DNA from 2 places in the Mesorhizobium sp. M1066 genome. Region 2 is predicted to be linked to the other one. Evidence: predicted binding sites of a transcription regulator. Region 2 holds the regulator's gene; the other holds the start of a gene.
What was found. Region 2 encodes LexA, which represses DNA repair genes until DNA is damaged. Its sites were predicted from a motif close to TGTTCNNNNTGTGTTCNG; they were not measured.

Region 1 (15,651 bases), on a different contig from region 2:
TATCCTCGTTGTCGACGCCGTGCAGGCCGCGGGGCGTGTTCCGATCGATCTATCAGCGGGTTACGCCGATTATCTGATTCTGTCCTCGCACAAGATCGGCGGTCCCAAGGGCGTCGGCGCCATCGTCGCCGCTTCGGATCTGATGATGCCGAAGCCGTTGATCAATGGCGGCGGCCAGGAAAAGGGCCATCGCGGCGGCACTGAAAACCTCGCTGCCATTGCCGGTTTTGGCGCGGCCGCCCGCGAGGCCCTTGCCGGATTGCCGGCCATGGATGCGGTGCGCCGGCGCCGCGACGAGATCGAGGCCATCGTGAAAACGCTGGTGCCGGACGCGGAAATCTTCGGAACCGGTGCGCCAAGGCTTGCCAACACGGCATTCTTCGCTATTGCGGGCGTCAAAGCCGAAACCGCGCAGATCGCCTTCGATCTGGCCGGTGTGGCGCTGTCGGCGGGCTCTGCCTGTTCGTCGGGCAAGGTCGGGCCGAGCCATGTGCTGAAAGCCATGGGCTACGGTGACAGTCTCGGCGCCTTGCGGGTGTCCATCGGACCCGCGACCGGCGCGGAAGACGTTGAGCTTTTCCGCACCGCGCTTGCAGGTATTGCCGCACGTAGGGCGGATAGAGAACGGGCCGCGTAGCGGTTGGACGAATTTGGGCCTTTCGGCCTGGTAGAGCCGTGTGTTTCATGCTGGCCGGGTGAATTTCCGGTCGAAGCGCACTATATGAAACTTACGCTGCCGCGAGCGCCTTTTTGGGTTCGTTTTTGGCGGTGCCATAGTTTGAAAACTGTCGGGCCTTGACCCCGGCGTGGATGGAGAACGCATATGCCTGCTGTGCAGGACACGATCGATCGGGTCCGAAAGATCGACGTCGACCAATACAAATACGGATTCCAGACCGAAATCGCGATGGACAAGGCCCCCAAGGGCCTCAGCGAAGACATCATCCGTTTCATTTCGGCCAAGAAGGACGAGCCGTCCTGGATGCTGGAATGGCGTCTGGAAGCGTATCGCCGCTGGCTGACGCTTGACGAGCCGACCTGGGCGCGCGTCCACTATCCGAAGATCGATTTCCAGGACATCTATTTCTATGCGGCGCCGAAGAGCACGCCCGGCCCGACCTCGCTCAGCGATGTCGATCCCGAACTCTTGAAGGTCTACGAAAAGCTCGGCATTCCGCTGCGGGAGCAGGAAATCCTTGCCGGTGTGCAGAAGACCGATGCCTCGGAGCTCGAGGAGGTCAGCGACAATGTCTACAAGTCGGGCCGCGTCGCTGTCGACGCCGTGTTCGATTCCGTCTCCGTCGTCACCACCTTCAAGAAGGAACTGGCGCAGGCCGGCGTCATCTTCTGCTCGATCTCGGAAGCCATCCGCGAGCATCCGGAGCTGGTGAAGAAGTATCTCGGTTCGGTTGTGCCGACCTCCGACAATTACTACGCGACGCTGAACTCCGCCGTGTTCACCGACGGCTCGTTCGTCTTCGTGCCCAAGGGTGTGCGCTGCCCGATGGAGCTGTCGACCTATTTCCGCATGAACGAGAAGAACACCGGCCAGTTCGAGCGCACGCTGATCATCGCCGAGGAGGGGGCTTATGTCTCCTATCTCGAGGGCTGCACCGCGCCGCAGCGCGACGAAAACCAGCTGCACGCGGCAGTTGTCGAACTGGTGGCGCTTGACGATGCCGAGATCAAATACTCGACGGTGCAGAACTGGTACCCCGGCGACGCCGAGGGCAAGGGCGGCATCTACAACTTCGTCACCAAGCGCGGCGACTGCCGTGGCGACCGCTCCAAGATTTCGTGGACGCAGGTCGAGACCGGCTCGGCGATCACCTGGAAATATCCGAGCTGCATCCTGCGGGGCGACGATTCCCAAGGCGAGTTCTATTCGATCGCCGTGTCGAACGGCTATCAGCAGGTCGACAGCGGCACCAAGATGATCCATCTCGGCAAGAACACGTCGAGCCGCATCATCTCCAAGGGCATCGCCGCCGGCTACTCGCAGAACACCTATCGCGGCCAGGTCTCGGCGCATCGCAAAGCGACCAACGCCCGCAACTTCACCAACTGCGACTCGCTGCTGATCGGCGACCAGTGCGGCGCACACACCGTGCCCTACATGGAAGCCAAGAATTCGACGGCGCAGTTCGAGCACGAAGCGACGACGTCGAAGATTTCCGAGGACCAGAAATTCTACGTCATGCAGCGCGGCATTCCCGAAGAGGAAGCGATCGCGCTGATCGTCAACGGCTTCGTCAAGGATGTCATCCAGCAACTGCCGATGGAATTCGCGGTCGAAGCGCAGAAGCTGATCGGGATTAGCCTTGAGGGCTCGGTCGGCTGACCGGATATATATTCAGGAAACGAAAAAATGCTTGAAATCAGAAACCTGCATGCCCGCATCGTCGATGACGGCACCGAAATCATCCGCGGCTTGAACCTGACGGTGCAAGCCGGCGAGGTCGCCGCGATCATGGGGCCGAACGGCTCGGGCAAATCGACGCTGTCCTACATCCTCGCCGGCCGCGAGGACTATGAAGTGACCGAAGGCGACATCCTCTACAACGGCCAGTCGATCCTCGAAATGGATCCGGCCGAGCGCGCAACGTCAGGCATTTTCCTCGCCTTCCAGTATCCGATGGAGATACCGGGCGTCGCGACCATGGAATTCCTGAAAGTGGCGATGAACGAGCAGCGCAAGGCGCGTGGGGAGGAGCCGCTGAAGATCCCGGAATTCCTGAAGCGCGTGAAGGAAGCCGCCGCCTCGCTCAGCATGGACATGGCGATGCTGAAGCGGCCGCTCAATGTCGGCTTCTCCGGCGGCGAGAAGAAACGCGCCGAGATCCTGCAGATGAAGCTGCTGGAGCCGAAATTGTGCGTGCTCGACGAGACCGATTCCGGCCTCGACATCGATGCGCTGAAGATCGTGTCCGACGGCGTCAACGCGCTGCGGGCGCCGGACCGGGCGTTCCTGGTCATCACCCACTACCAGCGCCTGCTTGAGCACATCGTGCCCGACACCGTGCACGTGCTCTACAAGGGCCAGGTCATCAAGTCAGGCGACAAGTCGCTGGCGCTCGATTTGGAAGCCAATGGCTATGCCGGCGTGATCGGCGAAGCAGCGTGAGATGCCAGAGGGCAGTTTGATGAATATGCACGCACAACCGCAGCGGACACCGGCCGAGACAGCGTTGATCGACGCGTTCGGCGACCGATTGTCGCTGCTGCCGGGCGACGGCGCGGTGATGCTGAAGCGCGACGACGCCATCGAGACGATCAAGCACGGTCTGCCGACGCGGCGCGTCGAATCCTGGCACTATACCGACCTGCGCCGGTTGCTGAATACCGTGCCGGACTTCGACCCGGCCGCCATGGCTAAAGCCATCGCACCGATCGTCGAAGGTTCCGCCGTGGTGTCGATCCTGAACGGCAAGTCCGACGCCAAGGTGCCTGTCCTTGAAGGCGTCACCTTCCAGCGCCTTTCGGAAAAGCTGATCGACGGCAGCATCGCACCGGGGCTCGATCCCTATGGCAGCGACGACGCCATCGGCGCGCTGAACACGGCTTTCGTTGCCGATGGTTATTTCATCGATATTGCCGATGGGACGAAGCTGGAAAAGCCGATCGAACTGCAGAACCTGCAGGCCGGCGGCCAGACCCATGTGCGCCTGCCCGTGCGCGTCGGCGCCAGCGCCAAGGCCGTCATCGTCGAACGGCAGACGGGTGATGGCGCTGCCTTGAGCAGCTCGGTAAGTCAGATCGTGCTCAACGAGGGCGCCGAGGTAACGTGGCTGGTCGTCCAGGAGCAGCCGGAAACGGCGACGCATCTGGCGCAGTTCAAGGCCCATATCGGCAAGAATGCCAAGCTGACCCTGTTCGTCATGAACGCCGGCGGCAAGCTCGTGCGCCAGGAGATCATGGTCAGGACGACTGGCGAAGGCGGCGATTTCAAATTGCGCGGCATCAACCTGCTGGCCGGCGACACCCATACCGACGTGACCATGGTGCTCGACCACGCCGTGCCACACACGACCTCGACGGAGATCATCCGCAACGTGGTGACGGGCAAGGCGCGCGGTGTGTTCCAGGGCCGCATCAACGTCCATCAATATGCGCAGAAGACCAACGCGAAGATGGCCTGCAACACGCTGCTGCTGTCGGACGATGGCGAGTTCTCGACCAAGCCCGAGCTTGAAATCTTCGCCGACGACGTGATTTGCGGCCATGGCGCGACGGTGACCGAGATCGACCGCAACCATCTGTTCTACCTGATGGCGCGTGGCGTCGACGAGAAAAGCGCGCAGGGGTTGCTCGTGAAGGCCTTCGTCGCGGAGGTGATCGAGGAACTGGACGACGAGACGATCGTCGAGGCGCTGGAAGCGCGGCTCGACGGCTGGTTCGTGGCGCACGGGTGACCTGATGAACGCTCCAGGCAAGATCGGAGATTTCTACGACGTCGAAGCGATCCGCCGCGATTTCCCGATCCTGTCGCGGGAAGTCTATGGCAAGCCGCTGGTCTATCTCGACAATGGCGCCTCGGCACAGAAGCCGCAGGCGGTGCTCGACGCCATCCAGCACGCCTATTCCCAGGAATATGCCAACGTCCATCGCGGCCTGCACTTCCTCTCCAATGCGGCGACCGACGCATATGAAAAGGCGCGGGAAACGGTGCGCCGTTTCCTCAACGCGCCGAGCACCGACAACATCGTCTTCACCTCGAACACGACGTCGGCCATCAATACCGTCGCCTATGGCTATGGCATGCCCAACATCGGCGAGGGCGACGAGATCGTGCTGTCGATCATGGAGCACCACTCTAACATCGTTCCCTGGCATTTCATCCGCGAGCGGCAGGGCGCGAAACTCGTCTGGGTGCCGGTCGACGATCTCGGCGTCTTCCACATCGAGGAATTCGAGAAGCGCCTGACCGACCGCACTAAGCTCGTTGCCATCACGCAGATGTCGAATGCGCTGGGCACGGTGACGCCGATCAAGGAGATCGTGCGCATTGCGCATTCGCGTGGAATTCCCGTCCTTGTAGACGGCAGCCAGAGCGCCGTGCATATGCCGATCGATGTGCAGGATCTCGACTGCGACTTCTTCGTCTTCACCGGCCACAAGGTCTACGGCCCCTCGGGCATCGGCGTGCTCTACGGCAAGAAGGACATCCTCGCTGGCATGCGGCCCTTCATGGGCGGCGGCGAGATGATCGAGGAGGTGACGGAAGACATCGTCACCTACAACGAGCCGCCCCACCGTTTCGAAGCCGGCACGCCGCCGATCGTCCAGGCGATCGGGCTGGGTGCTGCATTGGACTATATGGAATCGGTCGGCCGCGAGCGCATCGCCGCGCATGAGGAAGATCTCAAGAATTACGCGCATGAGCGGCTGCGCGCCATCAATTCGCTGCGCATCTTCGGCGATGCGCCTGGCAAGGGCGCCATCATCTCGTTCGAGCTGCAAGGCATTCATGCGCATGACGTGTCGATGGTGATCGACAGGCAGGGCGTTGCTGTCCGCGCGGGCACCCATTGCGCCCAGCCGCTGTTGAAACGCTTTGGCGTAACCTCCACATGCAGGGCATCGTTCGGCATGTATAATACCAGGGCCGAAGTCGACGCTTTGGCCGAGGCGCTCGAAAAAGCGCGCAAATTCTTCGGATGACGATTTTTTTGGGTGACGACCATGGATGACGCAAGCATCGCTGCCGAGACCACTCCGGAAACCGCGCCCAATGCGCTGGTTTCGGGATCGGCCATTCCACCCGACGAGCTGGCGCGGCTGACCGACGACATCGTCTCGGCGCTGAAGACGGTCTACGATCCGGAAATCCCGGCCGATATCTATGAACTCGGCCTGATCTACAAGATCGACATCGAGGACAATCGCTCGGTCAAGATCGACATGACCCTGACCGCTCCGGGCTGCCCTGTTGCCGGCGAAATGCCCGGCTGGGTGGAAAACGCCGTCGGCGCCGTCGAAGGCGTGTCCGGCGTCGAGGTCAACATGACCTTCGACCCGCCATGGTCGGCCGACCGCATGTCGGAAGAGGCGCAGGTGGCGGTGGGTTGGTACTAGCCCGACAGAGGCTGGTGCACTTGCGCCAGGGATAAAACTTCACCATTTTAGGTGAGGAATCATTCGGCAGGCCTTGAACCTGCATGGAATGGAAGGAAAAAGAATGGGACGCTTCGCCGTCATCACGATGACCGAAAAGGCCGCCGACCGGGTGCGCGAGATCGTCGCCACCCGCGACAACGCGCATGGCATCCGCCTCGGCATCAAGAAGGGCGGCTGCGCCGGGATGGAATATACGGTCGATCTGGTGACCGAACCCAACACCAAGGACGACCATATCGAGCGCGATGGCGCGCATGTCTATGTGGCGCCCGAGGCAGCGCTATTTCTGTTCGGCACCGAGATGGATTTCGAGCAGACGACGCTGCGCACCGGCTTCACATTCCGCAATCCGAATCAGAGTTCGGCCTGCGGTTGCGGCGAATCCGTCGAACTCAAGCCGGCCGACCTGAAGGCGCTGGCAGAAGCACGCGCCTCGGCCTGATTTTGCTTCGCCCCGTCTACGGGGTGAAGGACGCTAATCCACCCACATCCCCGTCCGCCTGTGCCAGTCGGCGATCGATTCCTCGGGATAGACGTCGAAGACCTTGTCATGCTTGCCAACCACCGGCTCCACCCAGCTCGCCTTGTATTTCAGCATCAGGTGCACCTTGCTTGGCGGAATGGGTAAATCGCTGTCGATCGCCGAGGCGAAGGGATGCACCAGTTCCGGCCATGTCGGGTCGTAGAGCCAAAGGGCCGCCCCGCATTTCTTGCAGAAATTGCGCTCGCCGGTCGAGATTTCGCAATGCGGATGCTCGTCGTCCTCGATCTCCGCCCGAAAGACGCCGAGGCTGCGCTTGCCCCTGATGTTCAGTGTTTCGTTGTCGGCACCGAGATTGATGGCAAACCCGCCGCCGCCCTGCTGCTTGCGGCAGATCGAGCAGTAGCACAGCATGAATGGCGCCGGCGTGTGGCTCTCCACCTCGAAACGCACGGCATTGCAGCGGCAGGACCCTTTGAGCAGGACGGGCATGGCGGGAAACTCCGATCGACCTCACACAACCTGTCAGCATGATTTTGGTTGCGGCGATGACAAGGCCAAACGCCGGTGACATGATCGCGGCATGGACAATGAACGCATCGCCGAACTGTTCGAGGGCCTCGGCCCGGTCAGCATCCGAAAACTGTTCGGCGGCAAGGGAATCTATTTCGACGGTGTCATCGTCGCCATCGTGCTGCGCGGTGAGTTGATGCTGAAGGCCGACGAGCAAAGCGCGCCCGAGTTCGAGGCCGCCGGCTGCGCGCAATGGACCTATACCGGCTCGCGCCACGGCAAGCTGGTCGCCATGCCCTACTGGAGCGTTCCAGACAGCGCTTTCGATGATCCCGACGAGATGACGATCTGGGCACGGCTCGCCTATGAGGCGGGGCGGCGGGCGGGGAAGTGACGCGCAATATTTGGGAACGTCGGCGGGCCAGCACCCCCCTCTGGCCTGCCGGCCATCTCCCCCGCAAGGAGGGAGATGGGCAGTTTCAGCGTCTGCCTGCTTTTTTCAATGTTGAAGATTGGCGGAGGTTTGATGACATCCGATCTCCCCCTTGCGGGGGAGATGTCCGGCAGGACAGAGGGGGGTGCTGTCCCGCCGACGTTGGCCTACAGCGCCTTGGCAATCCTCGCCGCCAGCCGCGCATTGTTTTCCACCAGCGCGATGTTGGTCTTCAGGCTCCTGCCGCCGGTCAGTTCGAGGATCTTTCCCAGCAGGAACGGTGTCACCGCCTTGCCGGTGACATGTTGTGCCTCGGCGGCCTTCTGCGCGGCGTCGATATAGCCCGCCATCTCCTCAGCCGGGATTTCATGGTTTTCCGGCACCGGATTGGCGATCAGCATGCCGCCGGCGAGCCCCAGCGCTGCCCTCGTCTGGTAGAAATGCGCGATCTCTTCCGGCTCGTGCAAGGTCAGCGGCGCGCGGAATGGCGAATGCCTGGACCAGAAGGCCGGCATCGTCTCGCAGCCAAGGCCGATCACCGGCACGCCGCGCGTCTCCAGCACCTCCAGCGTCTTTTCGATGTCGAGGATTGCCTTGGCGCCGGCCGAGACGACGATGACCGGGGTGCGCGCCAGCTCGTCGAGATCGGCGGAAATGTCGAAACTCTTTTCGGCGCCCTTGTGCACGCCGCCGATGCCGCCGGTGGCGAACACTTTTATGCCGACCATATGCGCCGCGATCATGGTGGCGGCGACCGTGGTGCCACCGGTGCGCCCTTGCGCCACGGCGAAACCGAGATCGGCGCGCGACAGCTTCATGGCGTCGCCCGTCATCGCCAGCGATTCGCGCTCGCCATCCGAAAGCCCGATCTTGATGCGGCCGCCAACCACGGCGATCGTCGCCGGCACGGCGCCGCCATCGGCGATGATCTTTTCGACATCGGCCGCCATGGCGCCATTGTCGGGGTACGGCATGCCATGGGTGATGATGGTGCTTTCCAGCGCCACCACCGGCCGGCCGACCGCCAGGGCCTGCGCCACCGGCGCGTGGATATCGATGAAGGGGCCGGCGGTCTCAGGGGTCATCAGGGTCTCCAATCCGGAATGCCGCGCGTCCGTCGGGACACCAGGCAACATCGCGGCACTATGAATTCGCCGGTCTCATGCCACTTCCCTGGCATCCGGCACAAGAGCCAATGCCTCAGTGAAATCAGCCGCGGTGAACTCCGGAACGGCGTTGGCGCTTTCGATGGCAAGCGTCGCCCCGGCAATGCCTTCGCGCAGTGCTGACCGCAGGGGCAGTCCGCGCAGCAAAGCAGCGACCGTTGCGCCCGCCAGGGCATCGCCGGCCCCGGTGACGTCAGCGACCTTTCTTGGCGGCGGCGGCAGGATCGAGAAGGCGCCGGCTTCATCGAAGCCCAGCATGGGCTCGCTGCCCGCCGTCACCACGCCGCTGACGAGGCCGCTGCATCGCAACCCGTCGACGACCTCGCGCTCCGTGGCGTTCGCGGCGACGCCGGCCAGCACCATGGCCTCGCGCCGGTTCATGAAGACCAGCGAGAGCTCCTTCAGCACCGGTATCAGCCGCGTTACCTTGGCAGGCGAAATTGCAATGGCGAAGACTGGCTTGCCGGCGGTGAGCGAAACCAGCCGCTCCAGTGCCGTCGTCGGCAGGTTGGCGTCGCAGAAAACGGCATCGGCGGCAGCGATCACCTCCCGCACCTTGGAGCGCCTGATCTGCTTGGGAAACGCCAAATCATAGAGCGCCATGTCGGCAAAGCCGACGATCAGCTCGCCTTCGCTGTCGATCAGTGCCGTGTAGCTCGGCGTTGTGCGGTCGAGGAAGACCGCCGACAGGTCGGTAATGCCTGCCTCGGCAATGGCCCGCGAAACGGTGTCGGCAGCGGCATCGCCGCCGCGAACCGACATGAGCGACGCGGAGACGCCGCGCCGCACTGCACTGCGCAAAGCGTTGAAGACCCCGCCGCCGACATCCTCACGCATCGTGCCGGGATTGGAGGCAGCCGGCACGTAAGCGCCGGACACCTGGCCGCGCCGGTCGATATGGGCGCCGCCTACGGCCAGTATGTTCGCGGATTTCAGCATGCCGGCGATATGACCTTTGTTATTCCAGCCGCACAAGCGCTAGGCTGTGCGACGGAGCTTCGCATGCAAGGCGGCGATTCGGCAGATCGAAACAACCGAGCCGTCTGGCCCAACGTGTGGTGCATCCCTGATCGAATCCTTGGACAAAAAAAGAACAAATCCGGATATCGTTTGTTTTTCAGATATTTGACCCCTCTTGCCAAATGAGAACAAAAAAGGTACAAATAGGCAGGGATTACGGATTGTCCGGCCTTCATTGACGACCAAGGGGTGATGTATCATGGCTCAGAATTCTTTGCGGCTGGTAGAGGACAAGGCAGTGGACAAATCAAAGGCTCTGGATGCGGCGCTGTCGCAGATCGAGCGGGCTTTCGGCAAGGGCTCGATCATGCGGCTCGGGGCCAACGATCAGGTCGTCGAGATTGAAACGGTGCCGACCGGCTCGCTTGGCCTCGACATCGCGCTTGGTGTCGGTGGCTTGCCGCGCGGTCGCATCATCGAGATCTACGGGCCGGAAAGCTCGGGCAAGACGACGCTGGCGCTGCACACGGTGGCGGAAGCCCAGAAGAAGGGCGGCATCTGCGCCTTCGTCGATGCCGAGCATGCGCTCGATCCGGTCTATGCCCGCAAGCTTGGCGTCGATCTCGAAAACCTCCTGATCTCGCAGCCGGACACCGGTGAGCAGGCGCTGGAAATCTGCGACACGCTGGTGCGCTCCGGCGCCATCGACGTGCTGGTGGTCGATTCGGTCGCGGCGCTGACGCCACGCGCCGAAATTGAAGGCGAGATGGGCGATTCGCTGCCCGGCCTGCAGGCCCGCTTGATGAGCCAGGCGCTGCGCAAGCTGACCGCTTCGATCTCGCGCTCCAACACCATGGTCATCTTCATCAACCAGATCCGCATGAAGATCGGCGTTATGTTCGGCTCGCCTGAAACCACCACCGGCGGCAATGCGCTGAAATTCTACGCTTCGGTGCGTCTTGACATCCGCCGCATCGGCTCGATCAAGGACCGCGACGAGGTTGTCGGCAACCAGACCCGCGTCAAGGTGGTCAAGAACAAGCTGGCGCCGCCCTTCAAGGTGGTCGAATTCGACATCATGTTTGGTGAGGGCGTCTCCAAAACCGGCGAACTGGTCGATCTCGGGGTCAAGGCCGGTATTGTCGAGAAGTCTGGCGCCTGGTTTTCTTATAATTCGCAGCGTCTCGGCCAGGGCCGCGAAAATGCCAAGCTGTTCCTGCGTGACAATCCCGACACGGCACGCGAGATCGAGTTGTCGATCAGGCAGAATGCCGGGCTGATCGCCGAGAAATTTCTCGAGAATGGCGGCCCTGAGCGCGGCGAAGACGACGGTTTCGAGGAAGAATCCGGCGCCATGTAACAGCTTCGTGCGCGATGCCGGCCGGAGTTCGGCCATAATCGCGTTCTATTTTCTCAGGCTTATGTAATTGAGTTCCGCGTTATTGCGTTTCGAAACCGCCGGCCCAGTGCCGGCGGTTTTGCGTTTTGGCGGCGAAAACAGGCCGGTTCGAATGGCCGGCAAAGGCCGTGGATTGGACCAATTCCGTGTTTCTGGACAGGGTGAGGCGCGGCGGCTAAAAGGCCAAGTCCTAATCTTCTAAAAACGCAGAGCCCATTTCCGCCGGTTTGCCGGCGGCTCTTCCGAAAAGGCAGCATTCATGAGTGGCGTGAACGAGATCCGGTCGACATTTCTCGACTACTTCCGCAAGGAGGGTCACGAGATCGTCGCGTCGAGCCCGCTGGTGCCGCGCAACGATCCGACACTGATGTTCACCAACGCCGGCATGGTGCAGTTCAAGAATGTCTTCACCGGTTTGGAGAAGCGGCCCTATTCGCGCGCGTCGACCGCCCAGAAGAGCGTGCGCGCCGGCGGCAAGCACAACGATCTCGACAATGTCGGCTACACGGCACGCCATCTGACCTTCTTCGAGATGCTCGGCAATTTCTCCTTCGGCGACTATTTCAAGGAGCGCGCCATCGAGCTTGCCTGGAACCTGATCACCAGGGAGTTCGGGCTGAACAAGGACAAGCTGCTGGTCACCGTCTATCACACGGACGACGAGGCGGCCGGTTTCTGGAAGAAGATCGCCGGGTTTTCCGACGACCGCATCATTCGCATCGCGACATCGGACAATTTCTGGGCGATGGGCGATACCGGACCCTGCGGGCCGTGCTCGGAGATCTTCGTCGACCGCGGCGAGCACATCTGGGGTGGTCCTCCCGGCAGCCCGGAGGAAGATGGCGACCGTTTCCTGGAATTCTGGAACCTGGTGTTCATGCAGTATGAACAGGTGACGAAGGAGGAGCGGATCGACCTGCCGCGCCCCTCGATCGACACCGGCATGGGCCTGGAGCGCATGGCGTCCATCCTGCAAGGGGTGGAAAGCGTCTTCGAGACCGATCTGTTCCGCCACCTGATCGACGCCGCCTCGTCCGCGATCGGGCATGGTCCCGACAAGGAGACTGTCGCGTCCTACCGGGTCATTGCCGATCATCTGCGCTCGTCCTCCTTCCTGGTCGCCGATGGCGTGCTGCCTTCGAACGAAGGCCGTGGCTATGTCCTGCGCCGCATCATGCGCCGCGCCATGCGTCATGCGCAGTTGCTCGGTGCCAACGAACCGCTGATGTGGAAGCTGGTGCCGGCGCTGGTGCGCGAAATGGGTCAGGCCTATCCGGAACTGCTGCGCGGCGAACAGTTGATCACCGAGACGCTGAAGCTCGAGGAGACCAGGTTTCGCAAGACGCTGGTGCGCGGCCTCGGCCTGCTTTCGGAGGCGACCGAAACGCTTCATGCCGGCGACATGCTGGATGGCGAGACGGCCTTCAAGCTCTACGACACCTATGGCTTCCCACTCGATCTGACGCAGGACGCGCTGCGCCAGCGCAGCATCTCTGTCGATCTTGCCGGCTTCACCAATGCGATGGAGCAGCAGAAGGCCGAGGCGCGCAAGCACTGGGCCGGCTCCGGCGACGCGGCCACCGAGACCATCTGGTTCTCCGTGCGCGAGAAGGCCGGCGCCACCGAGTTCCTCGGATATGAGACTGAAGCTGCCGAAGGCATCATCCAGGCGCTGGTCAGGGACGGCAAGACCGTCGACAGCGCCGGCAAGGGCGACGCGGTGGCGATCGTCGTCAACCAGACGCCGTTCTATGCCGAGTCCGGCGGCCAGATGGGCGACACCGGTGTCATCTCCGGCGAGGGGTTCTCGATCGAGGTTTCGGATACGCAGAAGAAGGCCGACGGGCTGTTCGTGCATGTCGGCAGGGTTGCCAGCGGCACGGTCAAGACCGGTGCCGCCGTCGAACTGAAGGTCGACCATGCCAGACGCTCGAGGCTGCGCGCCAACCATTCCGCGACGCATCTGATCCATGAGGCGCTGCGCGAGGTGCTGGGCAGCCATGTCGCGCAGAAGGGCTCGCTGGTCGCGCCCGAGCGCCTGCGCTTCGACATCTCGCACAACAAACCCATTTCATCGGAGGACCTCGAAGAGGTCGAGCGCATGGCCAACGAGATCGTCGTGCAGAACGGCCCGGTGTCCACGCGCCTGATGTCGGTCGACGATGCCATTGCCGAAGGCGCCATGGCGCTGTTTGGCGAGAAGTATGGTGACGAAGTGCGCGTCGTTTCGATGGGCACGGGCGTGCATGGCACCAAGGCCAACAGACCCTATTCGGTCGAGCTCTGCGGCGGCACGCATGTCAGGGCGACCGGCGACATCGGTCTGGTGCGTGTCGTGTCGGATAGCGCGGTCGCCGCCGGCGTGCGCCGCATCGAGGCGCTGACCGGCGAAGCCGCGCGCAAACATCTCGACGAGCAGGACCGGCGTTTGAAGGCGACGGCGGCCGTGCTCAAGATTTCGCCGGCCGATGTGCCGGCCCGCGTCGAGACACTGCTCGAAGAGCGCAAGAAGCTCGAGAAGGAATTGACCGAGGCGCGCAAAAAGCTGGCGCTGGGCGGGGGATCGTCAGCCGATGCTCCAGCCGCCAATGAGACGGTCGCCGGTGTCGGCTTTCTCGGCAAGACGGTCTCCGGTGTCTCGCCTAGGGATTTGAAGCCGCTGGCCGATGCCGGCAAGAGCTCGCTCGGCTCCGGCGTCGTCGTCTTCGTCGGCGCCGGCGAAGACAACAAGGCAACCGTCGTGGTGGCCGTCACCGACGACCTCATCGGCCGCTTCAGCGCCGTCGACCTTGTCCGCGTGGCCTCCGCCGCATTGGGCGGGCAGGGCGGCGGCGGGCGGCCCGACATGGCCCAGGCCGGTGGCCCCGACGCTTCCAAGGCCGATGATGCGATTGCAGCGGTGAGGGCGGCACTCGAAGCGGCGTAGGCAAGTGGGTTGAATTAGAGCAACGGTTGGAGGGCCAACGCCCCCCTCTGTCCTGCCGGACATCTCCCCCACTTGGGGGAGATCGGACGTCGCATCGGCTTTCGCCAATCTACCACCTGGAAATAAAACCGCGCCGGAATAGGCGCCTTAGCGGACGCTGCCAATCTCCCCACTCGTGGGGGAGATGACCGGCAGGACAGAGGGGGCGCTGTCCCGCAGGCCTCTCAATACTTATCGCGGGCTTGTTCAGTCCGCACGAAGCTCGGCCGAGCCGCAATGCGCGCATACCAGTTCTGGATATCCGCGAACCGTGCCAACAGGCCTTGCCCTTCGGCGACATTGAGGAAATAGGCGATGATGGGTGCCGCGTGCAGGTCGGCCAGCGTGAGCTGGTCGCCGAGCAGCCACGGTCCGGGAGCCTTGAGTGAGGTAAGCACCCCGAGCACCGTTTCGGCCTGGCGCAGCCCGCTGGCGATCAGCGCCTCGTCGGGGGCCTCTTTCTCCAGCCGCTCAACGGCAACATCCCAGACCATCGCGCGATAGCCATAGGCGTCGAGCATGCCGATGATCTGGCCCATCCTGGCGCGGCCGCGCGCGTCGGCAGGCTGCAGCGTCGGCCCGTCGAACGCCTCGTCGACATATCTGGCAATCGCGCTCGTCTCGAAGAGCCGAAACCCGTCATGCTCGAAGGCCGGGATGCGGTCGAACGGATGATGCTCGAAATACCAGGCGGGAACGCCCTCGGCGGCAAAGACATCGACCGGCACAAACTCGTAGTCGATGCCTTTTTCCGCGAGTACGAGGCGGACGATGCGCACATAGACGCTGTACTCCGCCCCGTAGACGATGGGCTTGCCCATCTTGCTTACTTGTCAGGCCATCGCCTTCTGCAGGTTCTCGTCGATCTTGTCGAGGAAACCGGTGGTCGACAGCCAGGGCTGGTCGGGGCCGATCAAGAGCGACAGGTCCTTGGTCATGAAGCCGGACTCGACCGTCTGGATGCAGATTTTTTCCAGCGTTTCGGAGAAACGCTTCAGGTCGGCATTGTCGTCGAGCTTGGCGCGGTGCGCGAGGCCGCGCGTCCAGGCGAAGATCGAGGCGATCGAATTGGTCGAGGTTTCCTCGCCCTTCTGATGCTGGCGATAATGGCGGGTGACGGTGCCATGCGCGGCTTCGGCTTCCACGGTCTTGCCGTCCGGTGTCATCAGCACCGATGTCATCAGGCCGAGCGAGCCGAAACCCTGCGCAACCGTGTCGGACTGCACGTCGCCGTCATAGTTCTTGCAGGCCCAGACATAGCCGCCCGACCATTTCAGGGCGGAGGCCACCATGTCGTCGATCAGGCGGTGCTCGTACCACAGCTTCTTCGACTTGAACTCGGCCTCGAATTCAGCCTCGTAGACCTCCTGGAAGATGTCCTTGAAGCGGCCGTCATAGGCCTTGAGGATAGTGTTCTTGGTCGACAGATAGACCGGATAGTTGCGCAGCAGGCCGTAGTTCAGCGAGGCGCGGGCAAACTCGCGGATCGAGTCGTCGAGATTGTACATGGCCATGGCGACACCGGCGCCGGGCGCGTCGTACACATCGTGCTCGATCACCTGTCCGTCCTCACCGACGAACTTGATGGTCAGCTTGCCCTTGCCGGGAAAGCGGAAA
Region 2 (15,651 bases):
AGACCCAGACCGGAAAGATCCAGCGCTTCCGGCTGCGCACGGAGAAAATCAATTGAGCCAACCGTACGATCCGGCGTCCGAAGGCGCCCAGATGTCGTTCAAGGAGCGCATGTCCTACAGCGACTACCTGCACCTGGAGAAAGTGCTGGAGGCCCAGACGCCGCTGTCATCGGCGCATGACGAGATGCTGTTCATCATCCAGCATCAGACCTCCGAGCTCTGGATGAAGCTTGCTCTGCACGAGATTGGCGCCGCGATCCGTTCCATCCGCGCAGACCGGCTCGAGCCGAGCTTCAAGATGCTGTCGCGCGTTGCGCGCATCTTCGAGCAGCTGAACAATGCCTGGGACGTGCTGCGGACGATGACGCCCAGCGAATACACCGAGTTCCGCGACGCGCTCGGCCAGTCCTCGGGTTTCCAGTCCTGGCAGTATCGCGCCATCGAGTTCATGGCCGGCAACCGAAACCTGGCAATGCTCGGGCCGCACAAGCATCGGCCCGACCTGAGCGGGAAGCTGGAAGCGATCCTGGCCGAGCCGTCGCTCTATGACGAGGCACTGCTGCTTTTGGCGCGCAACGGATTCGACATCGGTGCCGATGCCAGGCGCACGGACTGGCGTGAGACGCGAACCGAGAATGAAGAGGTGCTGGTCGCCTGGCAGACCATCTACCGCGATCCGCAGCGCTACTGGATGTTCTACGAACTGGCCGAGAAGCTGGTCGACTTCGAGGACTATTTCCGGCGCTGGCGCTTCAATCACGTCACCACGGTGGAGCGCATCATCGGCCTGAAACGCGGCACCGGCGGCACGTCGGGTGCTTCGTATCTGAAGAAAATGCTCGAGGTCGTGCTGTTCCCGGAGCTGTGGACGGTCCGCACCCGGCTCTGACGTCGAAATGAAAACAGGCACACCGAGGGGACGCGCTGTGGCGGAAAACCCTTCGCGAACAACCGGGGACTGACCGACCATGAGTGGAATTCCTGATCTCGCCGCAGTCGAAGCGATGGATGCCACGGATCCGCTGCGGGCCATGCGCGACCGTTTCATTCTGCCGGAGGGGATGATCTATCTCGACGGCAATTCACTGGGGGCAGCGTCTCATGCCGTTTTCAGCGAGCTGCAGCAGGCGGCGACCCAAGAATGGGCCCAGGATCTCATCCGAGCTTGGAACACGGCCGGATGGTTCGAGATGCCAATCGAACTCGGCGACCAGCTCGGACGCCTGATAGGAGCCGCGGCCGGCCAGACCGTTGTCTGCGACACGACATCGACCAACATCTACAAGGTGCTGCACGCGGCGCTGGAGATGCGGCCCGGCCGGTCGGCCATCGTCGCCGAAGGTGACAGTTTTCCCACCGACCTGTACATCGCCGAAGGCGTGGCCTCGACCCGGGATGGCGTCCTGCTGCGCCTCGCGGGTGTCGACGCGCCGACCATCGAAGAGCTGATCGACGAAAACGTCGCGGTGGTGCTGGTCAATCACGTCAATTACAAATCGGGTGAACTGCGCGACATGGCGGCGCTGACGCGCAAAGCTCATGCGGCCGGAGCGCTGATCGTCTGGGATCTTTGCCACACCGCCGGCGCCCTGCCCGTCGAGCTCGATCACGCAAATGCCGATTTCGCCATCGGCTGCACCTACAAGTACCTCAACGGCGGTCCGGGCGCACCGGCCTTCATCTATGCCGCGCAGCGCCACCACGGCGATATCAGCCAGCCGCTCAGCGGCTGGTGGGGCCATGCGCGGCCCTTTGCCTTCGAACGGGGTTATGTTGCCGGCACCGGCATCCGCCGCTTTCTGTGCGGCACCCAGCCTGTCCTGTCGATGCGGGCGCTCAAAGGCGCGCTTGCCATCTGGAGCGACGTCGACATGGCGGCATTGCGGAAGAAGAGCGTCGCACTGACAGAACTGTTCATCCAGCTCGTCGAAGCCAAGTGCGGCGCCTACGGTCTCACGCTGGAGACCACCCGCGACGCGACCAGGCGTGGCAGCCAGGTGTCGTTCCTTCACGACCATGGCTATCAAATCATGCGGGCGCTGATCGAGCGCGGGGTGATCGGTGACTTCCGTGCGCCATCGACCATCCGTTTCGGCTTCACGCCGCTGTATGTCGGCTACAAGGATGTGTGGCTGGCGGTTGAGGTGCTGGAGGATATTCTGCGCACGGGCGCATGGAAGGACCAGCGTTTCGCGGTCAAAGAAGCCGTTACCTGACGCAACGATCCCCGCGATCCGCCGCCGCCGCCCTCACTGCCTGGCAGATGACGGAGGGCTGAATTTCCAGCCACAAATGCCAACAGACGTTGGCGTTTTGGCTCCGTTTCGTTCACGGCAAACGAACGTCCCGAAGATTTATATCGTCCTTTGTGGAGGTCGATAGATTGATAATGCCAATCCTTGGGTCGAGGATGAGCCACAGGTCATTAACCATAATAATTTCAATGTGAGCAGGCGCATCGCCGTGCCTGGCGCTTGTTGATCGCGACCCGCTGGCAAGCGCCAAATAATTTCAGCAGCCTTAACAAATTCATTAAACTTTAAACGGTTGCAGAACACAACTGGAACAGATAGGGTTTGTTCTGGGTTTGTTTTTCGATTCTGGTTTCAGGTAACCTGGGGGCCGCCATGCTGACGCGCAAGCAACATGAACTGCTGATGTTCATCCATGAACGCCTGAAGGAGAGCGGCATTCCGCCATCCTTCGACGAGATGAAGGAGGCGCTTGACCTTGCCTCCAAATCCGGGATTCATCGGCTGATCACCGCACTTGAGGAGCGCGGCTTTATTCGCCGGTTGCCCAACCGGGCACGCGCGCTGGAAGTGCTGCGATTGCCGGACTCGATCGCGCCCGGCCTCAACGCGGCAAAGAAGTTTTCGCCAAGCGTCATCCAGGGCAGTCTCGGTCAGGGTGGTGCCCTTGGCCGGCAGATCAAGCCGGCGCCTTCGCGGATGCCCTCGCCCGGCAATGATGACGATGCGGTCTCCGCCGTGTCGATCCCGGTCATGGGCCGTATCGCCGCCGGTGTGCCGATCGATGCCATCCAGCATCAGACGCATTCGATCTCGGTGCCGCCGGACATGATCATGGGCGGCGCCCACTATGCGCTGGAGGTCAAGGGCGACTCGATGATCGAGGCCGGTATCTTCGACGGCGACACCGTCATCATCCGCAATGCCGACACGGCGAGCCCCGGCGAGATCATCGTGGCGCTGGTCGATGAAGAGGAAGCGACGCTGAAGCGGTTCCGCCGCAAGGGCGCTTCGATTGCTCTCGAAGCCGCCAATCCGGCCTATGAAACCCGTATTTTCGGCCCGGACAGGGTCAAGGTGCAAGGCAAGCTCGTCGGCCTGATCCGCCGCTACTGAGCCGGCTGCGGGTTGGCCGCTGGCTTCTCCGGTTTCTTGAAGGGTGCCAGCCCCCTCGCCTCACGAGAGTATTTGCGTTGCGTGTGCCAGGGCCGATATGGGCTGTCCACCGCGAAGCTGATCGTCGCTGGCGTGGTCGCCGATTGGCGATCGAAGAAGACCGCGGCACTGCCTTTGCGAGCCAGTTGCCGCTTGGTGATGACGAGAACCAGCGGATTGTGACAGGCGTCATACGCGGTGGCGTCATTGATGACGATCAACTCGGCGAAGCCGCAGGCTTTCCAGGCGTCCTTGCGGTCCTCGACATAGGCAATGATCGCACCGGACATGTGCCTGGCCACGCAAACGCCTGAGGAGCAATAGAACGGCGATCCCAGCGGCAGATCAACGGCATCCGCGACATCGAATTGCCCATCGCTGTTGTCGAACACCTCTGGCACGACGATGGTTTCTGATGTCAGGGCGCGTTTCCAGTTATCGACGGTGAATTCGTTCGGCCGTTCCCGGCTGACGGCAAGCTCGCCGCCACCGATCGGCAACGCCACCAGCCGGGCGTCTTCCGAGATCAGCACATCCGGCGTGCGCGTATCCGAGACCGTCAGCAGGCCGGCAAGCGCGAAGGGCAGAGCAGCGAGCCGCAGCCAAGTTGTCGCCATCGTCGCGATGACCAAAGCAATCGCCACCAGCAGGACCGACTGTTGCGAAATCAGCCCGACCCCATCGACAGGCGAACGCTCGGAGATCCAGCCGGATATGGCGATCATCATCGTCAGGCCCTTACCCATCAGGTAGAGAGCCGGCCAATCCAATCCGAAAGGCATCAGCAGCGCGCTGGCGACGGCCAGGAACATGACGACGGTGACGATCGGCATAACCGCGAGATTGGCAAACAGGCTAAGCGGCGAGACACGCTGAAAATGCCAGATGGCAAACAGCGTCGTCGCGCTTCCGGCGATGATCGAGGTCATGGCAAGGCCGGTTGCCGCCAGCAGGAATTTTCGCGTCAGGAAACCTGGCATGGATCGCTTTGGCGGCGGCGGTCTTGCTTTTCCCGCGCGGTGATCGGCCCAGCCGGCATAGGCGCCGACCAGAGCCGCGGTCGCGGCGAACGACATCTGAAAACTCGGGCCGACCACCTCATGCGGCGACACCACGATGACGGCGATCGCCGAGATCGCCAGATTGCGCATGGTGAGTGCTGCTCGATCGAACAGCACGGCAATCAGCATCACCGCCAGCATGATGAAGCTGCGCTCGGCGGCAACGACGACTCCCGAGATGATGAGATAGGCCGCGATCGAGAACAGTGCGGCGGCGGCGGCATACTTCTTGACCGGGCGACGCGCGGAAAAGTCGGGAAACAAGGCGAAGGCGCCGCGCAGCAAACCCATGATGGTGCCGGCGACCAGAGCCATGTGCAGTCCCGAAATGGAGATGATGTGATAGATGCCGGTACGTCGCATCGCCTCATTGATGTCATCGGGAATGCCGGCGCGCACGCCGACGATCAGCGCCGCGGCGATCTCGCCTTCGGCGCCGCCGACGCTCGCCCTGATATGGTCGGCGATGCCTTCACGGGCATTTTCCACGCTAGAGGAAATTCGGGCCGGCAGCGGCATGTCGCCGTCATCGTTGACGACAAGCTTTGGATTGCCGAGAAAGAACCCGCTGCCACCGATGCCGGCAAAATAGCTGTCGAAGGAGAAGTCATAGCTGTCCGGCCGCACCGGTCCGGTCGGCGGCAAGAGCTTGGCATATCCGGTGATGAGGGAGCCGGCGGTCACGTCAGCCGGGATCTTGCGTGCCGAAAGCCGCACCCGTTCCGGCGCATAGCGCAGTTTCGGTCTTGCGGTCGATGTCACGTCGATGGTCAGCCGGATGCGGCCGGTTTCCATCCGGTCGAGCGAGACGACGCGGCCGGTCACCTGCGTCGAGATTTCCGAGCCCAACATTTGTGTGCCCGCACGCCACGTCTCGACCTTGGCAGCAAGCAGTCCTAGGGCGCACAAAAGTGCCGCCATGAAACACAGATGGGTCTTTGGCCATGAGCGCGAGACCAGCGCACAGACCCCCGTCAGAATGACAACCGCGACAGGTCTCGCAAAGTCGGGCTCGGCCGTCAGCGAAAAATAGCCGATCGCTCCGATCGCCAGACAGACCGGCACCAGCAGGAAGGCTACGCCCCGATCGAGTTCCAGGCTCGCCGCCATGTTCACGCTGTGGCGCAGGCGAGGCAGTGATGTCAGGCCGATCTGCCGGCGCACGCGCACGATCCTGCCGGTTTCGGCAACAGGAACAGAGGCGGCGACATCCGCTTGCAAGGGCGCCTTGCCGGGATCCGGCACGAGGGGTGACGGCGGCGGCAACGAGGCTGGCAGAGGCGCAAACAGGGACCGTTCGCTGACGCCAATGGCAGCGTCCTCGCCCTGATCCGAGCCCCAGCCTCGTCCAGCCATCAGGTCTGCCCCTTGCGCCCTCGACACCCTATGCTACATGAACGCCGGGCGCGCGAAAGTCCGCGCAACCGCACCCCGCTTCAGATGGTTTCCGAGAGTTCCATGTCCGACAAGGTCGTCACCCGTTTTGCCCCCTCGCCCACCGGCTATCTGCACATAGGCGGCGCGCGCACGGCGCTGTTCAACTGGCTGTATGCAAAGCACACTGGCGGCACGATGCTGCTGCGCATCGAAGACACCGACCGTGAACGCTCCAATGAAGCCGCGACGGCTGCCATCCTCGACGGGCTTTCCTGGCTTGGCCTGAGCTGGGACGGCGAGCCGGTGTCACAGTTCGAGCGTGCGCCGCGCCACCGCGAGGTGGCCGAGGAACTCGTACGCATGGGCAAGGCCTATTATTGCTACGCCACGCCAGCCGAATTGGAGGCAATGCGCGAGGCCGCCAGAGCCAAGGGGCTGCCACCCCGCTATGACGGCCGCTGGCGCGACCGCGACCCCTCAGAGGCGCCCGCAGGCGCCAAGGGCGCCATCCGCATCAAGGCGCCGACCGAAGGCGAGACCATCGTCCATGACCGTGTCCAGGGCGACGTGCGCTTTCCCAACAAGGATCTCGACGACTTCATCATCCTGCGTTCGGACGGCAATCCCACTTACATGCATGCCGTCGTCGTCGACGATCATGACATGGCCGTCACCCACATCATTCGTGGCGATGATCATCTGACCAATGCCGCCCGCCAGACCGTCATCTACAACGCCATGGGCTGGGACGTGCCGTCCATGTCGCATATCCCGCTGATCCACGGCGCCGATGGCGCCAAGCTGTCGAAGCGGCATGGCGCGCTTGGCGTCGAGGCCTATCGCGCCATGGGCTACCTGCCGGAGGCGCTGCTCAACTACCTGGCGCGCCTCGGCTGGAGCCATGGCGACGACGAGATCATGTCGATCAAGGATATGATCTCATGGTTCGATATCGGCGACGTCAACAAGGGCGCGGCGCGCTTCGACTTCGCCAAGCTGGAGGCGATCAACGGCGCGCATATGCGCCGCATGAGCGATGCCGAACTGTTCGACATCTTCATCGCCACCCTGCCCTATCTCGAAGGTGGCCCGGCGATCGCCGCGCGCCTGAACGAGAGCACCAAGGCGCAGTTGCTGGCAGCGCTTCCGGGCCTGAAGGAGCGCGCCAAGACGCTGGTCGAGCTCGTCGACGGCGCAGCCTTCCTGTTTGCCACGCGACCGCTGCCGATCGACGACAAGGCGGCCCTTCTGCTCACCGACGATGCTCGCAAGATCCTGCGCAGTGCTCACGAAGCTTTGAACGGGCTTGCGAGTGACTGGACAGCCGCCTCGGCGGAGGCGGCGATCCGCGAGGTGGCAGCGGCCGGCAGTCACAAGCTCGGCGCGGTGGCCCAGCCTTTGCGCGCTGCGTTGACCGGCAAAAGCACCTCGCCGGGCGTGTTCGATGTGCTCGCCGTGCTCGGCCGCGAGGAAAGCCTGGCGCGCATCTCAGATCAAATCGATTAGGAGCAAACTGGCCCAAGAAGATTGGCATTGAAAGGCGGGTTTCGCAGTGCAACATTAGGCCTTGGCCCAATCTGGCACGCACCTCCTGAAATGCGGTGGCGAATACGCGCATTGCGGTGATTTTCGACGTGTCGCTCTGCAGAATTTTGCCTTTGCCGGCATGAGGAAACAAGAAGGAGTTTGCAATGACCGAAGCTGCGAAAAAAATGGATTTGGGCGGCAAGACCCAGGAGGCCACGGCAACGCTTGCATTCGCCGGCAAGACCCATGAATTCAAGGTGCGAAGTGGTTCGGTCGGGCCTGATGTCATCGACATCGCCTCGCTCTACTCAACCACCGGCGCTTTCACCTACGATCCCGGCTTCACCTCGACGGCAAGCTGCGAGTCCGAAATCACCTTCATCGACGGCGACGCCGGCATCCTCCTCCACCGCGGCTATCCGATCGACCAGTTGGCCGAACATGGCGACTTCCTCGAGGTCTGCTATCTCCTGCTCTACGGTGAATTGCCGACCAAGGCGCAGAAGGACGACTTCGACTACCGCGTGACGCGCCACACCATGGTGCATGAGCAGATGTCGCGCTTTTTCACCGGCTTCCGCCGCGACGCGCATCCGATGGCGGTGATGTGCGGCGTGGTCGGCGCGCTGTCGGCCTTCTACCACGACTCCACCGACATCTCCGACCCCTACCAGCGCATGGTTGCCTCCATGCGGCTGATCGCCAAGATGCCGACGATCGCGGCGATGGCCTACAAATACCACATCGGCCAGCCGTTCATTTACCCGAAGAACGAGCTCAACTTCGCCGCCAACTTCCTGCACATGTGCTTTGCCGTGCCGTGCGAGGAATACAAGATCAACCCGGTGCTGGCGCGCGCCATGGAGCGCATCTTCATTTTGCACGCCGACCACGAGCAGAACGCCTCGACCTCGACCGTTCGTCTCGCCGGCTCGTCGGGCGCCAACCCGTTCGCGTGCATCGCCGCCGGCATTGCTTGCCTGTGGGGACCGGCGCATGGCGGCGCCAATGAAGCGGCGCTCAACATGCTTGGCGAGATCGGCCATGTCGATCACATCCCCGAATTCATCGCCCGCGCCAAGGACAAGGACGACCCGTTCCGCTTGATGGGCTTTGGCCACCGCGTCTATAAGAACTACGATCCGCGCGCCAAGATCATGCAGAAGACGGCACATGAGGTTCTGGGCGAGCTCGGCATCAAGGACGATCCGCTGCTCGACATCGCCATGGAGCTGGAAAAGATCGCGCTGACCGATTCCTATTTCATCGAGAAGAAGCTCTACCCGAATGTCGACTTCTATTCCGGCATCACGCTGAAGGCGCTGGGCTTCCCCACCACCATGTTCACCGTGCTGTTCGCGGTCGCCCGCACCGTCGGCTGGATCGCGCAGTGGAAAGAGATGATCGAGGATCCGCGCCAGAAGATCGGCCGCCCGCGTCAGCTCTATACCGGCGCACCCGAGCGCGACTACGTGCCGATCGCCAAGCGGTGAATTGGGAGTAGGGATTGGGCAGTAGGCAGTAGGCACGGTCAACTTCCCTACTCCCTACTGACTATTCCCTCTCTTGATATACCGCATCACCACCTGCGCGGCGATCTCGCCGGACGGTCTATCCGTCGCCATGCGCCGCGTGATCTCTGCAAATCCATTCTTCTGCCAGGCGCGCATGCCGCTGTCGGCGAACAGGGCTTCCAATTGCCGGGCCAGATTGTTCGGCTTGATGTAGCCGTCGTAGAATTCCGGAATAAGCGCTCGATCCGATATCAGATTGGGCAGCAGCGCCGACCAGACGGAAACGAGGTACGGCGCCAAGACGCGCGCGACCGGGTCGAGCCTGTAGCAGGAAATCATCGGCACGCCGGCCAGCGCCAGTTCCAGCGATACCGTCCCGGACGCGATCAGCGCCGCATCGGCTTTGCCGAAAGCCTGCCATTTGCGCTGGGGATCGACGATGATCTCAGGCTTTTCATCCCAGCGGTTGACGGAGGATTTGACGAGGTCGGCGACATGCGGAACGGTCGGCAGCAGCAGCCGCAGGCGGTGGCCACGCGCACGCAGAATCGACACCGTCTCGCCGAACGGGTCGAGCAGCCGCCGTACCTCGCCACGCCGCGAACCGGGCAGGACGAGCAGGGTCTTGACGCGATCAGGAGAAAGGTCGCGCGGCAGCTCCTGCGCGTTGGCTGCGGCCAGCAAGCCCGCATCGTGGGTCAGGCGATGCCCGACATAAGTGCCCGGTGGCCCGCCGAGCCGCTCGAGCTCCTTGACCTCGAAAGGCAGGATGCAGAGGATGTGGTCGACATAGGGCTTCATCGCCGACGCCCTGCCCGGCCGCCACGCCCACACGCTCGGGCAGACATAGTGGATGATCGGAATCGACGGGTTGGCCGCACGCACCTTTTTGGCGACGCGCAACGAAAAGTCCGGACTGTCGATGGTGACAAGGCAGTCGGGCTTTTCGTCGGCAACGGTCTTGGCCAGTTGGCTGATCCGCCGTATCAGGCGCGGCAGGTCGCGCAGGGCGGCACTGAACCCCATGAGGGCGATCTCACCGGCATCGAATGGCGAGACCAGTCCCAGCGCCTGCAAATGACGGCCGCCGAGGCCGACGAGTTGCACCTCGCGCCCGGCCGCCTGCCTGAGCGAGCGTACTATGTCGGCGCCGAGCAGGTCGCCGGACTCCTCTCCGGCAACGATCGCGATCTTCAATGCCCTGTCAGCCATTGCGCGGCTCCGTGGCGACAGGCAGGCCAAGGACGAACAGGCCGAGTGCATTGGCGCGTGCGATGGTTCCAGGACCTTCGAGGATCAGCGAGCGTCCCGCCTCGACGGCAATGCCGGCGAGCCCGGCCGCGTGCGCTGCCTCGACCGTCTGCGGACCGATGGATGGAAGATCGGCGCGCAGTTCCTGACCAGGCTTGGCGCACTTGACGAGGACGCCGCGGGTCTTGCCCGCAATACGGCCGTGGCCGCGCAGCAGCTTCGCACGATCAAGCAGGCCGGCTGTTCCTTCGATGCCTTCCAGCGCGATTGCCCGGCCGCCAACGGCGATCGCCGCCTGGCCGACATCCAGCGCCCCGATGGCCTTTGCTGCCGCAAGGCCCGCCTCAATATCGCGCCAGTCCAATTTTCGCGGTTCGGCCTTGGTCAGCACGCCTTCGGCGGCGACAAGATTCGGGACTACTTCGTGGGCGCCAACGACCTTTATTCCGCGCGCTTCGAGGCCCCGTGCCAAGATCTTTAGAAGACCATCATCGCCACGCGCGAGCGCCATGACGACCAAAGGAATCACCGCGAGCAGGCTGAGACTGGGGCGCAGCGCAAGCAATCGCGGCCGGCGCTTGATCTCGCCTGCAAGCACCAGATGGGTGATCCGGTGCCGCCGCAGCAATGGGACGAGCGAGCCTATACCTTCCAGAGCGAGGTTTTCGTGATCGTATCGGGAGAGTTCCGCGATGCGGTCGACTTCGCCTTCCATCAGGATGACGAAGGGCGGATAACCTTGTTCAGCCGAACCGGCCGCGACTTCGACCGGCAGACTGCCGCCGCCGGCAATGATGCCGACCCTGGAGCCCGGCGGAAGATCAAGACGCGCTGCCGCTGTCTCAGTCTTCGTCATCGACATCGTCGCCATCGCCGCCCTTGAGCGACGGCACAGCGTAGTGCCGCTTGCCGCGACTGGTGATGAAATCGATGATCTTCATGGCGGTCGGCGACGACGCGAACTCCGCCTTGGCGAACTCGATGTTCTCGCCAACAGTGCGGGAACGATCGAAGATCATCCTGTAAGCCTTGCGAAGCACAAGGATTTCGGACCTCGGCAGGCCGGAGCGCTTGAGGCCGATGATGTTGAGACCGCGCAGGCTGGCGCGGTTGCCGACCGCGATGGCAAAGGGGATGACATCGCCGACGATCGCGGAGCAACCGCCCAGAAAGGCGTTGTCGCCGATGCGGACAAACTGATGCACTGCGGTCAGGCCGCCGATATAGACATTGTTGCCGACCTCGCAGTGGCCGCCCAGCGTTGCGCCATTGGCGAACGTCGCATTGTTGCCGACGACGCAATCATGGGCGATATGGGCGTAGGCAAGGAAATTGCCATTGTCGCCGACCGTCGTCTCGCCGCGGCTGGAATCGGTACCGAGATGCATGGTCACGCCTTCGCGGATCGTGCAGTTCCTGCCGATGACCAAGATGGTTCGGCCGCCCTTGTGCTTGGTGTTCTGCGGCGGCGCGCCCAATGTCGCCATCGGGTAGACCTTGGTCGAGGCGCCGATTGACGTCGCGCCCATCACCGAGACATGACTGACCAGTTCGACGTCGTCGCCGATCACCACATCGGCGCCGACATGGCAGAACGGCCCGATGCGCGCGCCTTGGCCGATTTGGGCGCCTTCCTCGACAATGGAGGAAGCATGAATGGATGTCTTGATTTTCATAAGCACTCGATCGTCAGTCGCTGGTGACCATCATGGCTGAAATCTCGGCCTCGGCCGCCTTGGCGCCGTCGACCATGGCTTCACAAGCGAATTTGAGCAGGTTGCCGCGTTTCTTGATTTTCTTGACATAGATCTTCAACTGGTCGCCGGGAACGACCGGTTTGCGGAATTTGGCGTTGTCGATAGTCAGGAAATAGACCAGCGACGGCTTTTCGGTACCCAGGCTGCGGATACAGATGGCGCCGGCCGTCTGCGCCATCGCCTCAACGATGAGCACACCCGGCATGACCGGCTGCTCAGGGAAATGGCCCTGAAAATGCGGCTCGTTTATGGTCACGTTCTTGATGCCGATGGCGGATTCGTCGCCATCGATGTCGACGATACGATCGATCATCAGGAACGGATAGCGGTGCGGCAGGAGCTTCATCAGCCCCATGATGTCGACCGCTTCCAGCGTCGTCGACGCGATCATGTCAGCCATTGCCTCCCTCGCCCTGTTTGCGGGTCCTGGCGAGCTTGCGCAGCATGGCTATCTCCCGCATGGCTTCCGCCATCGGCTGTGCCGGATAGCCGCCCCAGATCTCGCCTGCAGGGACATTGCTCATAAATCCACTTCTGGCGGCAAGCTTGGCCCCTGTCCCTATGGTCAGGTGATCCGCAAGCCCGACGCCGCCGCCCATGGTGACATTGTCACCCACCACCACGGAACCCGAAATACCCGAAAGCCCGGCTATTATGCAATTGCGGCCGATGCGGACGTTATGGGCGATCTGCACAAGATTGTCGATCTTTGTGCCTTGGCCGATGATCGTATCGGACATGGCGCCGCGATCGACGGTGGTGTTGGAGCCGATCTCGACATCGTCCTGAATAACGACACGGCCGATCTGCGGCACGCGTTCGGGCCCCTTGGCCCCGCCGACGAAGCCAAAACCATCCTGGCCTATCCTGGCGCCGCCATGAATGATGACGCGATTGCCGATCAAGGCATACTGGATGCTGGCGCCCGGACCGACATAGCCGTCGCGGCCGATCTGGCAGGATGGTCCGATGACCGCATTCGGGGCGATGACGGTACCGCTGCCGATCGAAGCCCCTGGCCCGATGACCGCGCCGGCTTCGATGACGGCACCGGCTTCGACATGCGCGGTCGCGTCGACATGAGCATGCGGCGAGACGCCGGTTTCACTGGTCATCGGCCCTGGTGTCGCCGCCCTCGGAAACAGCAGACGCCCGACCAGCGCGAAGGCCTGTTGCGGACGCGGATGAATCAGAACGGCAACGCTTGCCGGCGCCTTGCCGGCAAATTCCGCCGGGCACAGGACCGCGGCTGCCCGCAGCGACGGCATCAGCGCGGAATTACGCTTGCCGTCGACAAAGACGAGCGCATTCTCGCCGCCCTCGCTGGCCGGCGCGAGGGCTTCGATCGAAATATCGGAGTGGCCGGAATCGACGAGCACCGAGCCGGTCAGATTCGCGACTTCGCCCGCCGTATACCGGCGTGATGGCGCGAAGAACACCGGATCGGTCATTCCAGAAGCTATATCCAGCTAGGTCGGAACATTTCTCCCGGACCCTGAAGACCCGGGAGCATCGTTGGCCGCCGATCAGAAGCGGGTCGATATGCCGAAGTTGAATTCCTGCACGTCGTCGCGCGCTTCCTTCTTGACCGGGATCGCATAGTCGATACGGATCGGACCGAACGGCGACGCCCACATCAGGCCGATACCAACAGAGGCACGCAACTGCATGTCCGTTGACTCCTGAGCGACGCTTGTAACCTTGCTGCCATAGAGAGTGGCCGCGTCAGCAAACACAGCACCGCGAAGGCCGAAGCTTTCCGGAACGACTGGCAGCGGGAACTGGGCTTCAGCAGAGGCATTGAAGTAGGTCGTGCCGCCGAGATGGTCACCCGTGAGAGGATCCACAGGCCCGATACCGCCATACGCGAAACCACGGATCATGCGGTCCGTGCTCTGGAACTGATCGAAGATACGCAGGCCGTCACTGCCATAACCCTCGACATGGCCGGCGCCGCCCGAAATAAGGCCGACAAGATCAAGCGACTCGGACAACGTCTGATAGACGCTGCCGCGTCCCGTGATCTTCACGAACTTGGCATCACCGCCGAGACCGGCCACTTCGACGGTCGTGTTGGCATAGATACCCTCATGCGGGTTCTTCATGTCGTCGATGGTGTTGTAGACAAGTCCCAGGCTAACCGAGGACTTGATCCAAGGGCTCTGATCGATGCCATCAAGGATCGCGGTTGAGATATTGCAAGGGCTGCCAGGAACATAAACCCCGTCGGTCAAGCAACCATCGTCAACTTCGTATTTTTCCTGCGAGATGTTGTACGCCAACTGGGTCGTGATGCTGTCGGTAATCGGCAGGCCGAAACGGATCGTCGCACCCGTGGTGTCGCTGTCGTAGTTGTTGTCGTATTGCCGCGTCGACTTATAGATGTCGAAGCCGGCGGCGATGCGCCGCCCGAGGAAATAAGGCTCTGTGAAGGACAGGCTGTAGTCGCGTGAATTCTTGCCGCCGCCCGCCGACAGCTTTATGAACTGGCCACGACCGAGGAAGTTGCGCTCGGTCACCGATCCTTCGACCGACGGACCGGCCGTGTCGCCACCGGTCGAATAACCAGCGCCCACCGAGAACTCGCCGGTCGATTTCTCGACCACATCGACCACCAGAACGACCTGGTCGGGCTGCGAGCCCGGCACGGTCGAGATGTCGACTTTCTCAAAGTAATTCAAGTTTTCCAAACGCTTCTTCGCGCGCTGGATGAGCACCTGGTTGAAGGCGTCGCCTTCGCTGACGTCGAACTCACGGCGAATGACATAGTCACGCGTGCGATCGTTGCCGCGGATTTCGATGCGCTCGATATAGGCCTTGGTGCCCTGGTCGATCGTATAGACAACCGAAATGGTGTGGTTCTCGAAATTGCGGTCGCCGCGCGGCGTGACCTGCGCGAAGGCATAGCCGGAACCGGCCACCTTCTCGGTCAGCGCGATGATGGAATCCTCGACGTTCTTGGCGTTGTAGACGTCACCCTTGTGGGTCTCGATCACCGATTCCAGCGACTTGCCGTCGACTTCAGGGATCGAGCTCTCGACGCTGACATCACCGAACGTGTAGCGGTCGCCTTCCTGGACGGTGATGGTCACCGTGTACTTGTTCGTCGCGCTGTCGAGTTCACCGACTGCGGACACGACCTGGAAGTCGGCATAGCCGTGATTGTAGTAGAAGCGACGCAGCAACTCCTGGTCGGCGCGCAGCTTGTCGTCGTCATAGACGTCGTCGCGCAGAATGAAGGAAACCCAGGACGAACGCTTGGTGTTGATGATATCCGACAGGCGGCGGCTGGAATAGGCGCTATTGCCGACGAAATTGATCGCCGCGATCTGCGTGCGGTCGCCTTCAGTAATGTTGAAGACCACGTTCACGCGGTTGTCGCCAAGCTGCATGACCTGCGTCGTGACGGTCACATCGTCGCGACCAATGCGTTTGTAGGCTGCCTTGACCGATTCCACGTCGGCATCGAGCGTCGCCTGCGAGAACGTTCCGCGCGGCTTCAGCTGCACGGCCGCCGCAAGCGCATTGTCCTTGAGCTTCTTGTTGTTCTGGAACAAAACCTGGTTGACAACCTGGTATTCGGCAACCTTGACCACCAGCGTCGAGCCGACCTGGTTGATCTGCACGTCCGAAAACAGACCTGTGCCGAACAGTGCCTTGACCGCACCGTCGATATCGGAACTGGAGAAAGCCTTGCCCGGCTTGATGGTGATGTAATTGCGGATGGTCTCAGCGTCGATACGCTGGTTGCCGCTCA

Region 1: the regulator LexA is predicted to act here: its motif matches at 9,855-9,872, upstream of recA (recombinase RecA).

The regions. Positions count from the first base shown of each region.
Region 1 is NZ_JAMYMR010000004.1:139,501-155,151, forward strand. It holds gene NKH52_RS08455 (cysteine desulfurase family protein) at 1-637, shown strand, start outside; gene sufB (Fe-S cluster assembly protein SufB) at 824-2,341, shown strand; gene sufC (Fe-S cluster assembly ATPase SufC) at 2,369-3,124, shown strand; gene sufD (Fe-S cluster assembly protein SufD) at 3,144-4,412, shown strand; gene NKH52_RS08475 (cysteine desulfurase) at 4,417-5,661, shown strand; gene NKH52_RS08480 (SUF system Fe-S cluster assembly protein) at 5,683-6,075, shown strand; gene sufA (Fe-S cluster assembly scaffold SufA) at 6,179-6,559, shown strand; gene NKH52_RS08490 (GFA family protein) at 6,593-7,090, opposite strand; gene NKH52_RS08495 (TfoX/Sxy family protein) at 7,182-7,505, shown strand; gene NKH52_RS08500 (pseudouridine-5'-phosphate glycosidase) at 7,712-8,629, opposite strand; gene NKH52_RS08505 (carbohydrate kinase family protein) at 8,705-9,649, opposite strand; gene recA (recombinase RecA) at 9,930-11,030, shown strand; gene alaS (alanine--tRNA ligase) at 11,329-13,995, shown strand; gene NKH52_RS08520 (glutathione S-transferase family protein) at 14,220-14,855, opposite strand; gene NKH52_RS08525 (NADP-dependent isocitrate dehydrogenase) at 14,868-15,651, opposite strand, start outside.
Region 2 is NZ_JAMYMR010000003.1:307,197-322,847, forward strand. It holds gene NKH52_RS07240 (AMP-binding protein) at 1-56, shown strand, start outside; gene kynA (tryptophan 2,3-dioxygenase) at 53-889, shown strand; gene kynU (kynureninase) at 969-2,216, shown strand; gene lexA (transcriptional repressor LexA) at 2,628-3,368, shown strand; gene NKH52_RS07260 (ComEC/Rec2 family competence protein) at 3,362-5,824, opposite strand; gene gltX (glutamate--tRNA ligase) at 5,927-7,351, shown strand; gene gltA (citrate synthase) at 7,537-8,865, shown strand; gene lpxB (lipid-A-disaccharide synthase) at 8,920-10,098, opposite strand; gene NKH52_RS07280 (LpxI family protein) at 10,091-11,008, opposite strand; gene lpxA (acyl-ACP--UDP-N-acetylglucosamine O-acyltransferase) at 10,980-11,813, opposite strand; gene fabZ (3-hydroxyacyl-ACP dehydratase FabZ) at 11,827-12,294, opposite strand; gene lpxD (UDP-3-O-(3-hydroxymyristoyl)glucosamine N-acyltransferase) at 12,287-13,345, opposite strand; gene bamA (outer membrane protein assembly factor BamA) at 13,421-15,651, opposite strand, start outside.